DNA from 3 places in the Staphylococcus sp. AC872 genome. Region 1 is predicted to be linked to each of the others. Evidence: predicted binding sites of a transcription regulator. Region 1 holds the regulator's gene; each other region holds the start of a gene.
What was found. Region 1 encodes CtsR, which represses protease genes until heat stress. Its sites were predicted from a motif close to ATGGTCAATAAAGGTCAAACA; they were not measured.
Positions count from the first base shown of each region.

Region 2: the regulator CtsR is predicted to act here: its motif matches at 2,039-2,059, upstream of clpB (ATP-dependent chaperone ClpB).
Region 3: the regulator CtsR is predicted to act here: its motif matches at 1,143-1,163, upstream of clpP (ATP-dependent Clp endopeptidase proteolytic subunit ClpP).

Region 1 is NZ_CEEDKW010000009.1:64,242-67,534, reverse strand. It holds gene pdxT (pyridoxal 5'-phosphate synthase glutaminase subunit PdxT) at 1-208, shown strand, start outside; gene ACZ267_RS11510 (NupC/NupG family nucleoside CNT transporter) at 265-1,479, opposite strand; gene ACZ267_RS11505 (CtsR family transcriptional regulator) at 1,635-2,096, shown strand; gene ACZ267_RS11500 (UvrB/UvrC motif-containing protein) at 2,117-2,674, shown strand; gene ACZ267_RS11495 (protein arginine kinase) at 2,667-3,293, shown strand, end outside.
Region 2 is NZ_CEEDKW010000002.1:566,723-570,015, forward strand. It holds gene clpB (ATP-dependent chaperone ClpB) at 1-1,983, opposite strand, end outside; gene ACZ267_RS05720 (acyltransferase family protein) at 2,361-3,293, opposite strand, start outside.
Region 3 is NZ_CEEDKW010000004.1:193,500-196,792, forward strand. It holds gene whiA (DNA-binding protein WhiA) at 1-767, shown strand, start outside; tRNA gene ACZ267_RS08140 (tRNA-Arg) at 948-1,019, opposite strand; gene clpP (ATP-dependent Clp endopeptidase proteolytic subunit ClpP) at 1,209-1,799, shown strand; gene ACZ267_RS08150 (hypothetical protein) at 1,908-2,096, opposite strand; gene ACZ267_RS08155 (TIGR01777 family oxidoreductase) at 2,116-3,015, opposite strand.

The DNA of each region.
Region 1 (3,293 bases):
CAAAGGCATAGCTAAGGATATAGAAGGTGTTTTTATTAGAGCACCTCATATTGCGAAGGTAGCTGACAATGTTGAAATATTAAGTAAAGTTGGCGATAAAATCGTTGCAGTTAAACAAGGTGAATATTTAGGTGTATCATTTCATCCAGAATTAACAGATGATTATCGTGTAACTGATTATTTTATAAACCATATGATTCAAAAATAAAAATAAGGCAATGTATGATTGAGTTTAAATGCTCTTTCATACATTGCCTTTGTTCATTAGATGAAGAATCCAGCAATTGCTGCTGAAATAAATGATACTAATGTCGCACCGAATAATAATTTTAATCCGAATCTTGCAACAACGTCACCTTTTTTATCATTTAATGATTTAATAGCACCAGAAATAATACCAATCGAGCTAAAGTTAGCAAATGATACTAAGAATACTGAAGTAACACCTTTAGCGTGTTCTGAAATGCCATTTAACTTACCTAATGCCTGCATTGCAACGAATTCATTTGATAATAATTTAGTTGCCATAACAGAACCTGATTGTACTGCGTCGTTCCATGGGACACCTGCTAAGAATGCAAATGGAGCAAATACAAATCCAATTAAAGTTTGGAAATCCCATTTGATTGCGCCATGTGAAAGTAAACTGAAAGTACCACTTACTAAGCCATTTAGTAACGCGATAATTGCGATGTATCCGATAAGCATCGCACCTACAATGACTGCCACTTTAAATCCATCTAGAATATACTCCCCAAGCATTTCAAAGAAAGATTGATTTTTCGTTTCACTTTCGGCTACTAATAATTTATCATCCTCTTCATTAACTTGATAAGGGTTAATGATTGAAGCGATGATGAAACCACCGAATAAGTTTAATACAACAGCTGTTACAACGTATTTCGGTTCAATTAATGTGAAATAAGCACCTATAATTGAAGCAGATACTGTAGACATTGCAGATGCTGTTAAAGTATACAAACGTTGTTTAGGTATATAAGGAAGTTGTTGTTTTAAAGAAATAAACACTTCAGATTGACCTAAAATTGCTGCTGCTACTGCATTGTATGATTCCAAACGTCCCATACCATTGATTTTTGAAATAAGGAAACCTAATACGTTAATTATAAATGGTAAAATTTTAGTGTATTGTAGAATCCCAATTAATGCTGAAATAAATACAATTGGTAATAAAACGTTAAAGAAAAATGGTGGATTTTTAGGATCTACATATTTAAAACCACCGAAAACGAAGTTAACGCCTTCTGCTGCTTTAGATAGCAAATAACCAAAACCATTAGCAATACCACCAATGACTGTAATACCAATGTTTGTTTTTAATAAAATGAAGGCGAAAATTAATTGAATAACTAATAATAGTCCAACATATTGCCAACGAATATTCTTTCTATCTGAACTAAATAAGTACGCGAGTGCTAAGAAGAAAATAATTCCAATAATCCCAATGAGAATGTGCATGTTTTTTCATTCCTTTAATTTATTCTATTGTCTATCATACAATAAAAAATAAGCGCTAACATCATAAATTTTAAAAATTTAAAATCAAATTAATTGAAAATGGTCAAAGTTGGTCATATAATATAGTCAAAGAAGGTCAAAAAGAGGTGATAATCATGCATAATATGTCCGACATCATAGAACAGTACATTAAACATTTATTTGAAGAAACCAATGAAGATGTGGTGGAAATTCAAAGAGCAAATATTGCTCAACGTTTTGACTGCGTCCCTTCTCAATTAAACTATGTGATTAAAACTAGATTTACAAATGAGCATGGTTACGAAATAGAAAGTAAACGTGGTGGTGGAGGATACATCCGAATCACGAAAATTGAAAACAAAGATGAAACAGGTTATATTAATCATTTACTTCAATTAATAGGTCCTTCAATATCTCAACAACAAGCACTTTATTTAATAGATGGCTTGTTAGATAAAGGACTTGTGAATGAAAGAGAAGCAAAAATGATTATTGCTGCCATTGATCGAGAAACGTTAAAAATGGATATTGTTTCTCGAGATATTATTAGAGCAAATATTCTTAAACGAATTTTACCTGTCATAAATTATTACTAGAGGAATTGAGGTGTTGCTTTTTGCTTTGTGAAAATTGCCATTTAAATGAAGCTGAAGTGAAATTAACTGTTAAAAGTAAAGATGGTATGCAAGAAAAATGGGTGTGTAGTACTTGTGCGCAAGGTGATAACCCATGGACACACCAAGAGCAATCATCCTATCATCATCAAGATGATATAGAAGAAGCATTTGTTGTAAAGCAAATATTACAACATTTAGCAACTAAACATGGTATTAATTTTCAAGAAATGGCATTTCAGGAAGAAAAAAGATGTCCAACTTGTCATATGACGTTAAAAGACATAGCACATGTAGGCAAATTTGGTTGTTCTAATTGCTATGCCACATTTAAGGATGACATCCTAGACATAGTAAGACGTGTGCAAGGCGGTCAATATGAACATGTAGGAAAGGTACCTCACTCTTCTTATCATAAGCTTGCACTTAAAAAGAAAATCGAAGAGAAAAAGCAATATTTACAACAATTAATAGATGAACAAGATTTCGAACAGGCAGCTATTGTTCGAGACGAAATCAAATCGCTAAGTGAAGAGAGCGAGGTGCAACATGATGAGTGACTTAGAACCTAACATTAGTGAGTGGATGAAAACGAATAAAGAAGCACCAGTGGTCATTTCTTCAAGAATTCGCCTAGCAAGAAATCTTGAAAATCATGTTCACCCACTCATGTTTCCGACAGAACAAGATGGATTTAGAGTAATAAATGAAGTACAAGATGCATTACCTAGCATGACTTTAAAAAGACTAGATATGATGGACCAACAAAATAAAATGAAATTGGTTGCTAAACATTTGGTAAGTCCAGAGTTGATCAAACAACCAGCATCGGCTGTTCTACTAAATGATGATGAATCTATTAGTGTCATGATTAATGAAGAAGATCATATTAGAATTCAAGCGCTTGGTACAGATTTATCATTAGAAAGATTGTATAAAGAAGCGTCAGCACTAGATGATGAAATCGACCAACAACTTGATATTAGCTATGATGAACATTTAGGGTACTTAACTACATGTCCTACTAATATCGGAACTGGTATGAGAGCAAGTGTGATGTTGCATTTGCCTGGTCTTTCTATAATGAAAAGAATGTCAGGTATAGCACAGACTATTAACCGATTTGGTTTTACCATTCGAGGAATATATGGTGAAGGGTCACAAGTTTATGGCCACATT
Region 2 (3,293 bases), on a different contig from region 1:
ATCATGACCTACATAGCCTGGAGGGGCACCAATTAATCTAGACACTGTATGTTTCTCCATGTACTCACTCATGTCAATGCGTATCATATGTTTTTCAGAATCAAATAATGACGCTGCTAATGATTTAGCTAATTCTGTTTTACCTACACCTGTAGGTCCTAAGAATAGGAAACTACCGATAGGTCTATTCGGATCTTTAATACCTGCTCTTGCACGTACAACTGCGTCTGATACTAAGTCTACAGCTTTATCTTGTCCAACCACACGTTTATGAAGAATGTCACCTAAATGAAGTAATTTTTCTCTTTCTGTTTCAACTAATTTAGAAACTGGGATACCAGTCCATTGACTAACGATATCACCAATTTCTTCATCAGATACAATTTCACGAATCATTCTATCATTATCTTCGCCTTGTTCATCTTGGAAAACGTCTTCTAATTCTTTTAATTCTTTTTCTAATTGAGGTATTTTACCATATTGTAATTCTGCTGCTTTTTCTAGATTATTATTAGTTTGTGCGTCTTCTAAAGCTTTTCTACTTTCATCTAATTCTGCACGTTTTTCTTGTAGTTTCGCAATTTTTTCTTTTTCTTGTTCTACACGTGATTGTAATGACGCTTGTTTTTCTTTTTCATTTGATAATTCTTCTTGAAGTTCTTCTAAACGTTGTTTACTAGCGTTGTCAGATTCATTTTTCAATGCACTTTCTTCAATTTCTAATTGCATTACACGTCGATTAACTTGGTCTAATTCAGTTGGATTTGAACCCATTTCAGTACGTATAGTGGCACATGCTTGGTCAACCAAGTCAATGGCTTTATCAGGTAAAAATCTATCAGTAATATATCTGTCGGAAAGTTCTGCTGCTGCAACTAATGCACGGTCTTGAATACGTACACCATGATACACTTCATAGCGCTCTTTCAAGCCACGTAGAATAGATATTGTATCTTCTACATCAGGTTCACTGACACCCACTTTTTGGAAACGACGTTCTAAAGCTGAATCTTTTTCGATATATTCTCTATATTCATTTAATGTTGTAGCACCAATACAATGTAATTCACCACGTGCTAACATTGGTTTCAACATATTTCCGGCATCCATTGCGCCATCTGTTTTACCAGCACCTACTAACATATGAATTTCATCTATAAATAATATAATTCTACCATCAGATTCCTTAACTTCTTTAAGTACTGCTTTTAAGCGCTCTTCGAATTCACCTCTAAATTTGGCACCTGCAACCAATGCACTTAAATCAAGTTCGAAAATGGTTTTATCTAATAATGATTCCGGTACGTCCTTTTTAACAATACGTTGTGCTAATCCTTCGACAATCGCTGTTTTACCAACACCTGGTTCACCAATTAGCACTGGATTGTTTTTTGTTTTACGACTTAATATACGAATTGTGTTACGAATTTCTTCATCACGGCCAATGACCGGATCCATTTTACCTTGACGTACCTCTTCTACTAAGTCACGTCCATATTTTTCTAATGCTTCATAATTTACTTCTGGGTTCTGACTAGTCACATGATTTCCCCCTCTTATTTTATTAATAATTTCTTTAACCACTTCAGTTTTATTACCTATAAAGTTTTGTGTAGTTTGATCAATGTCCATTGCTGCACGAAGTACATGTTCCATTGAAATAAATTCATCATCATATTCATTCATATATGTTTCAGATTTATTCATCAATTCATTCGCTTTTGCACTTATATATTGACCATACTGTACATTATCTCCTTGTACAGTTGGATAAGCTTTTAATTTATTATCATAAGCTTTTTCTAGTTCTTCTACATCAATATTTGCACGTTCTAGAACACTCTTAATTAAACTTTCACTTTCATTTAATGTCGCTTTTAAAATTGCTTCAATTTCGATATTTTGTAATTCAAATTCTTTACTATACTCAATGGCTCTTTGTAATGAACCTTGTATAGCATATGTCATTTTATTGATATCCAATTGTTTTCACCTCTATTATTTTAGAGTCGGTCAAAGGTAAAAAAATTTCGATTTAACTTTGACTTTCTTTGACCTTAACTATATTATAGTCCCCTTCTAATAAATTATCAACAACTTAAGCTTGTTTTTTGTAATATTTTTTAGGTTTATTTTTAATATCAAATGTGATGAATCAAACCTTTTATTATTCTATTTCCCAATAATTCAAACAACAAACAAAGCATTAATAACTATATTTAACTGTTTCGTTAAATAATAGAAAATAACCCGAGATATCTATTTATCTCGGGCTTTCTTTATAAATTTATTCACCATTCAATATATTTTAGTAAAGTCAAACACGTATGATTAGTTTGATTTATTAATTTGTTGGATGATTATTTCTTTTTAATCTTACTTAAAATTTCATCTGTTAAGGCTTCTACACCACTATGTTCTAAATGTATGCCATCTGGCGCAAAGTATTCTGTATGTCCTTCTGATCTTTTATACCAATCGATTAATGTTACATTACTTTTTTCTTTAGCTGCATCTGCCATTAGTTTATTGACATGATCCTCGTACCCTCTTGGTACTCTAGTATTGACCAAATATACTTGCGCATCTCCAAATTTATTAATTAAATCATCAAGTTGCTTTTTATTAAAATCTCCATTAGTACCTAATTCTAAAATAACTTGGTCTGTTTTTTTATTATATTGTTTATAATTAGCTTCTACTAGTGGAATAGCTTGATACAAATTACGACCAACCTTACCATCAATTTTAGCTTTAGGTACCCTATCTTTAAAGTTCTCACCAATATCTACCATTACCGAATCACCGATTAACAATGGACTAATATCAGTATACACATCTGTGTCCTTACTATTTTTTTGGCCAATTTTATCTATTGGAATCATTCTTATTAAATATTTATCTTCTAAATCAGTATTAAATGAATTTGATTTTTGATCGATTTTATCTTTTCCTAAACCATCAAACGCACCACCCATAATAAATGCAAATGGAATGATACATATCATAATTGCAATCGTTCTTATAAGTGCAGGTTTGTATTTACGTTTCAACGTAAATGCCTTTAAACCTTCTTTTCTAAATGGTGTTTCGATATATCTATAAGAAGCTTCAGCACATAATACTGTTAAAATAATATCCACAATGTAAACATAGAATGGAATTTGACCTGCAATAAAATGACTATGTACAAAGCTAATAATAGGGAAATGCCATAAATATAAACTATATGAACGTTTACCGATATAAACAAATAATGGATTACCTAATAACTTCGATACTAATGTAGATGG
Region 3 (3,293 bases), on a different contig from region 1:
TGATTAAGCGTATCTTTAATGTTGAAGTAGAAATATTAGTACGTAAAAAAATGAAATTGAAGAAAAATAATATTTACATTTGTCGTACAAAGATGAAAGCACGAGAGATTCTTGATGAATTAGGAATTTTAAAAGAAGGCGTATTTACACATGAAATTGATCCAGAGATGATTCAAGATGATGAAATGAGACGAAGTTACTTGCGTGGCGCATTTTTAGCAGGGGGTTCTGTCAATAACCCTGAAACATCTTCATATCATTTAGAAATCTTTTCTCAATTTGAGAATCATTCTGAAGGATTAACTAAGTTGATGAATAGTTACGAATTAAATGCAAAACATCTTGAACGTAAAAAGGGTAGTATCGTTTATTTAAAAGAAGCGGAAAAAATATCTGACTTTTTAAGTTTAATTGGTGGATATCAAGCACTACTCAAATTTGAAGACGTACGTATTGTACGTGATATGAGAAATTCCGTTAATCGATTAGTAAACTGTGAAACAGCCAATTTAAATAAAACTGTGAGCGCAGCTATGAAACAAGTTGAAAGTATTCAATTAATTGACCAAGAAATTGGTTTAGATAATTTGCCAGATCGTTTACGTGAAGTCGCGAAATTACGTGTTGAACATCAAGAAATTTCTTTAAAAGAATTAGGTGAAATGATTTCCACAGGACCTATTTCTAAATCAGGTATGAACCATCGATTAAGAAAATTAAACGAATTAGCAGATAAAATCCGAAACGGCGAGAAGATTGAATTATAAAAAACTATCCCAATGGTATGAGATTCAGAAAAATATATCATATTGAAATGATAAAATAAAAGCCATGTCTCATTGATAGAACACATTGTGTAATCATGTATTCTAAATTTGAAGATCATGGCTTTCTTCTGTTAATTTGAATCACTACATAAGCAGTCTTTGTATTTAACCATATATGAGCCCCCTCGAAGGGAATCGAACCCCTATTCTAAGAACCGGAATCTTATGTGTTATCCATTACACTACAAGGGGAAAATAGATAAAGCTTATTTCTGTACTAAATGATATAAAATCAGTACAATCAAAAATAGTTATTTCTAGTGTACAAAAGTAATTCACTTAACGTCAATTAGCAATTAAACTAAAAGAACTTTATTTTTGACCATTTTTGACTTTTAGGTTAAAATATGAAGTAACAGTTATTACAAGGAGGAAATATAGATGAATTTAATTCCTACAGTTATTGAAACAACAAATCGTGGTGAACGTGCGTATGACATTTATTCACGATTATTAAAAGACCGTATTATTATGTTAGGTTCACAAATTGATGATAACGTTGCTAACTCAATTGTATCTCAATTATTATTCTTACAAGCCCAAGACTCTGAAAAAGATATTTACTTATATATCAATTCACCAGGGGGAAGCGTGACAGCTGGCTTTGCTATCTATGATACAATTCAACATATCAAACCAGATGTTCAAACAATTTGTATTGGTATGGCTGCGTCAATGGGTTCATTCTTATTAGCAGCAGGTGCAAAAGGTAAACGTTATGCTTTACCAAACGCTGAAGTAATGATTCACCAACCATTAGGTGGTGCACAAGGTCAAGCAACTGAAATCGAGATTGCTGCCAACCATATTTTAAAAACTCGTGAAAAATTAAATCGTATTTTTTCTGAAAGAACAGGTCAATCTATTGAAAAAATCCAACAAGATACTGATCGTGACAATTTCTTAACAGCTGAAGAAGCTAAAGCATATGGTTTAGTTGATGAAGTTATGGAACCAGAAGGTAAACAATAATATTTCTATTTAATTAGACATATTAATCGAAGTTCAATAAAAAGAAGTCAGGACCGTCATTTAAGGTCCTGACTTCTTTTTTATTTAAATTGATTTGCTTGAAATTAACTATTTTAACTTATGTCTCAATCCATTAATTGAAATATACGAGACTATAAGACCAATAATGATAAATAGGACAGAGAGTAATATCATAATTATTGTTTGATCAAATACTAAGACACCATTCAAAATACAGATTAGGCCTGCTATTATCATTAAAATGTATGTGAGTTTGTCATTTTGATTGTTTTCCATTGTTGTTGTACCTCTTAATTTAATTTCTGATTAAATCATCTAGTGCATTTTTAAGATTATTATACATGAAATTAAATCCTAGTGCTTCGAGTTTATTTGGTAATACCTTTTGTGTATCTAAAACAACGGTAGACATTTCACCAAGTACTAGTCTCATTGCAAAGCTTGGAACCCATGTTTCATGAGGTTTATGCATTGCACGAGCTAACGTATAACCGAATAAATTCTGACGTTCAGGTATTGGTGCAGTTAAGTTAAATGGGCCTTTGGCTTTGTCATTACCAATTGTAAATAATATTGCACGTGTTAAATCATCAATGTGAATCCATGAATACCATTGGAAACCAGATCCTAATTTACCACCGACATAAAATTGATAAGGTAATTTCATTGTTTGTAATGCGCCACCATCATTAGATAAAATCATTCCAAAGCGACCTAAAACGACTCTTGTTCCAAATGCTTCGAATTGCTTAGCAAATCTTTCCCATTGATAAACAATATCTGATAAAAAGTCAAACGGTAATGTTTTAAAAAGTTCTGTATAACTATGATGATAATTAGGTGGGTAATATCCCATAGCACTAGCATTAAATAATACTTCTGGCTTCTTTTCTCTTTCTTTAAATAATTCAAAAAGGGCTTGTGTAGATTGAATTCTGCTTAACATTAATGTTTGTTTGTAGTCTTTAGTCCAACGTTTATTAAGTGTTGCACCAGCTAGATTAATAACGATATCGATATCAGGCACTTTACTTTCCCAACCGTGTTTAGACCAATTCACATATGAAATCTGAGAATCGTTCGATTGTTCATCATGTCGAGTCAAAATAGTAATATGAGCGTTTGATTTCTTAATTTCATTCACTAAGTGTGAACCTACCATGCCAGTTCCACCAGTAATTAAATATTGTTTCATTATCTCACCTCAATAAAAAATTCTAACCTTATTAATAGTTAGTAGTGATTCTTATTATTCAAAATTTATCCAATTTTTAGCCAACAATATGTCAAATACTTTTTTATATTCGTATTTAAAAAAATTTCTGTTAAGTTATAATTGACTTGTACCTTCGGAAATTAATTAAACATCTCTTAATTAGTATGAGTATACCCCATAATATACTAGCGAAGGTAAATTTTGACTCCCTTTAGTAGTGGGCCCATGCGAGCAACGTATGGGTCTTTTTTTCTCTC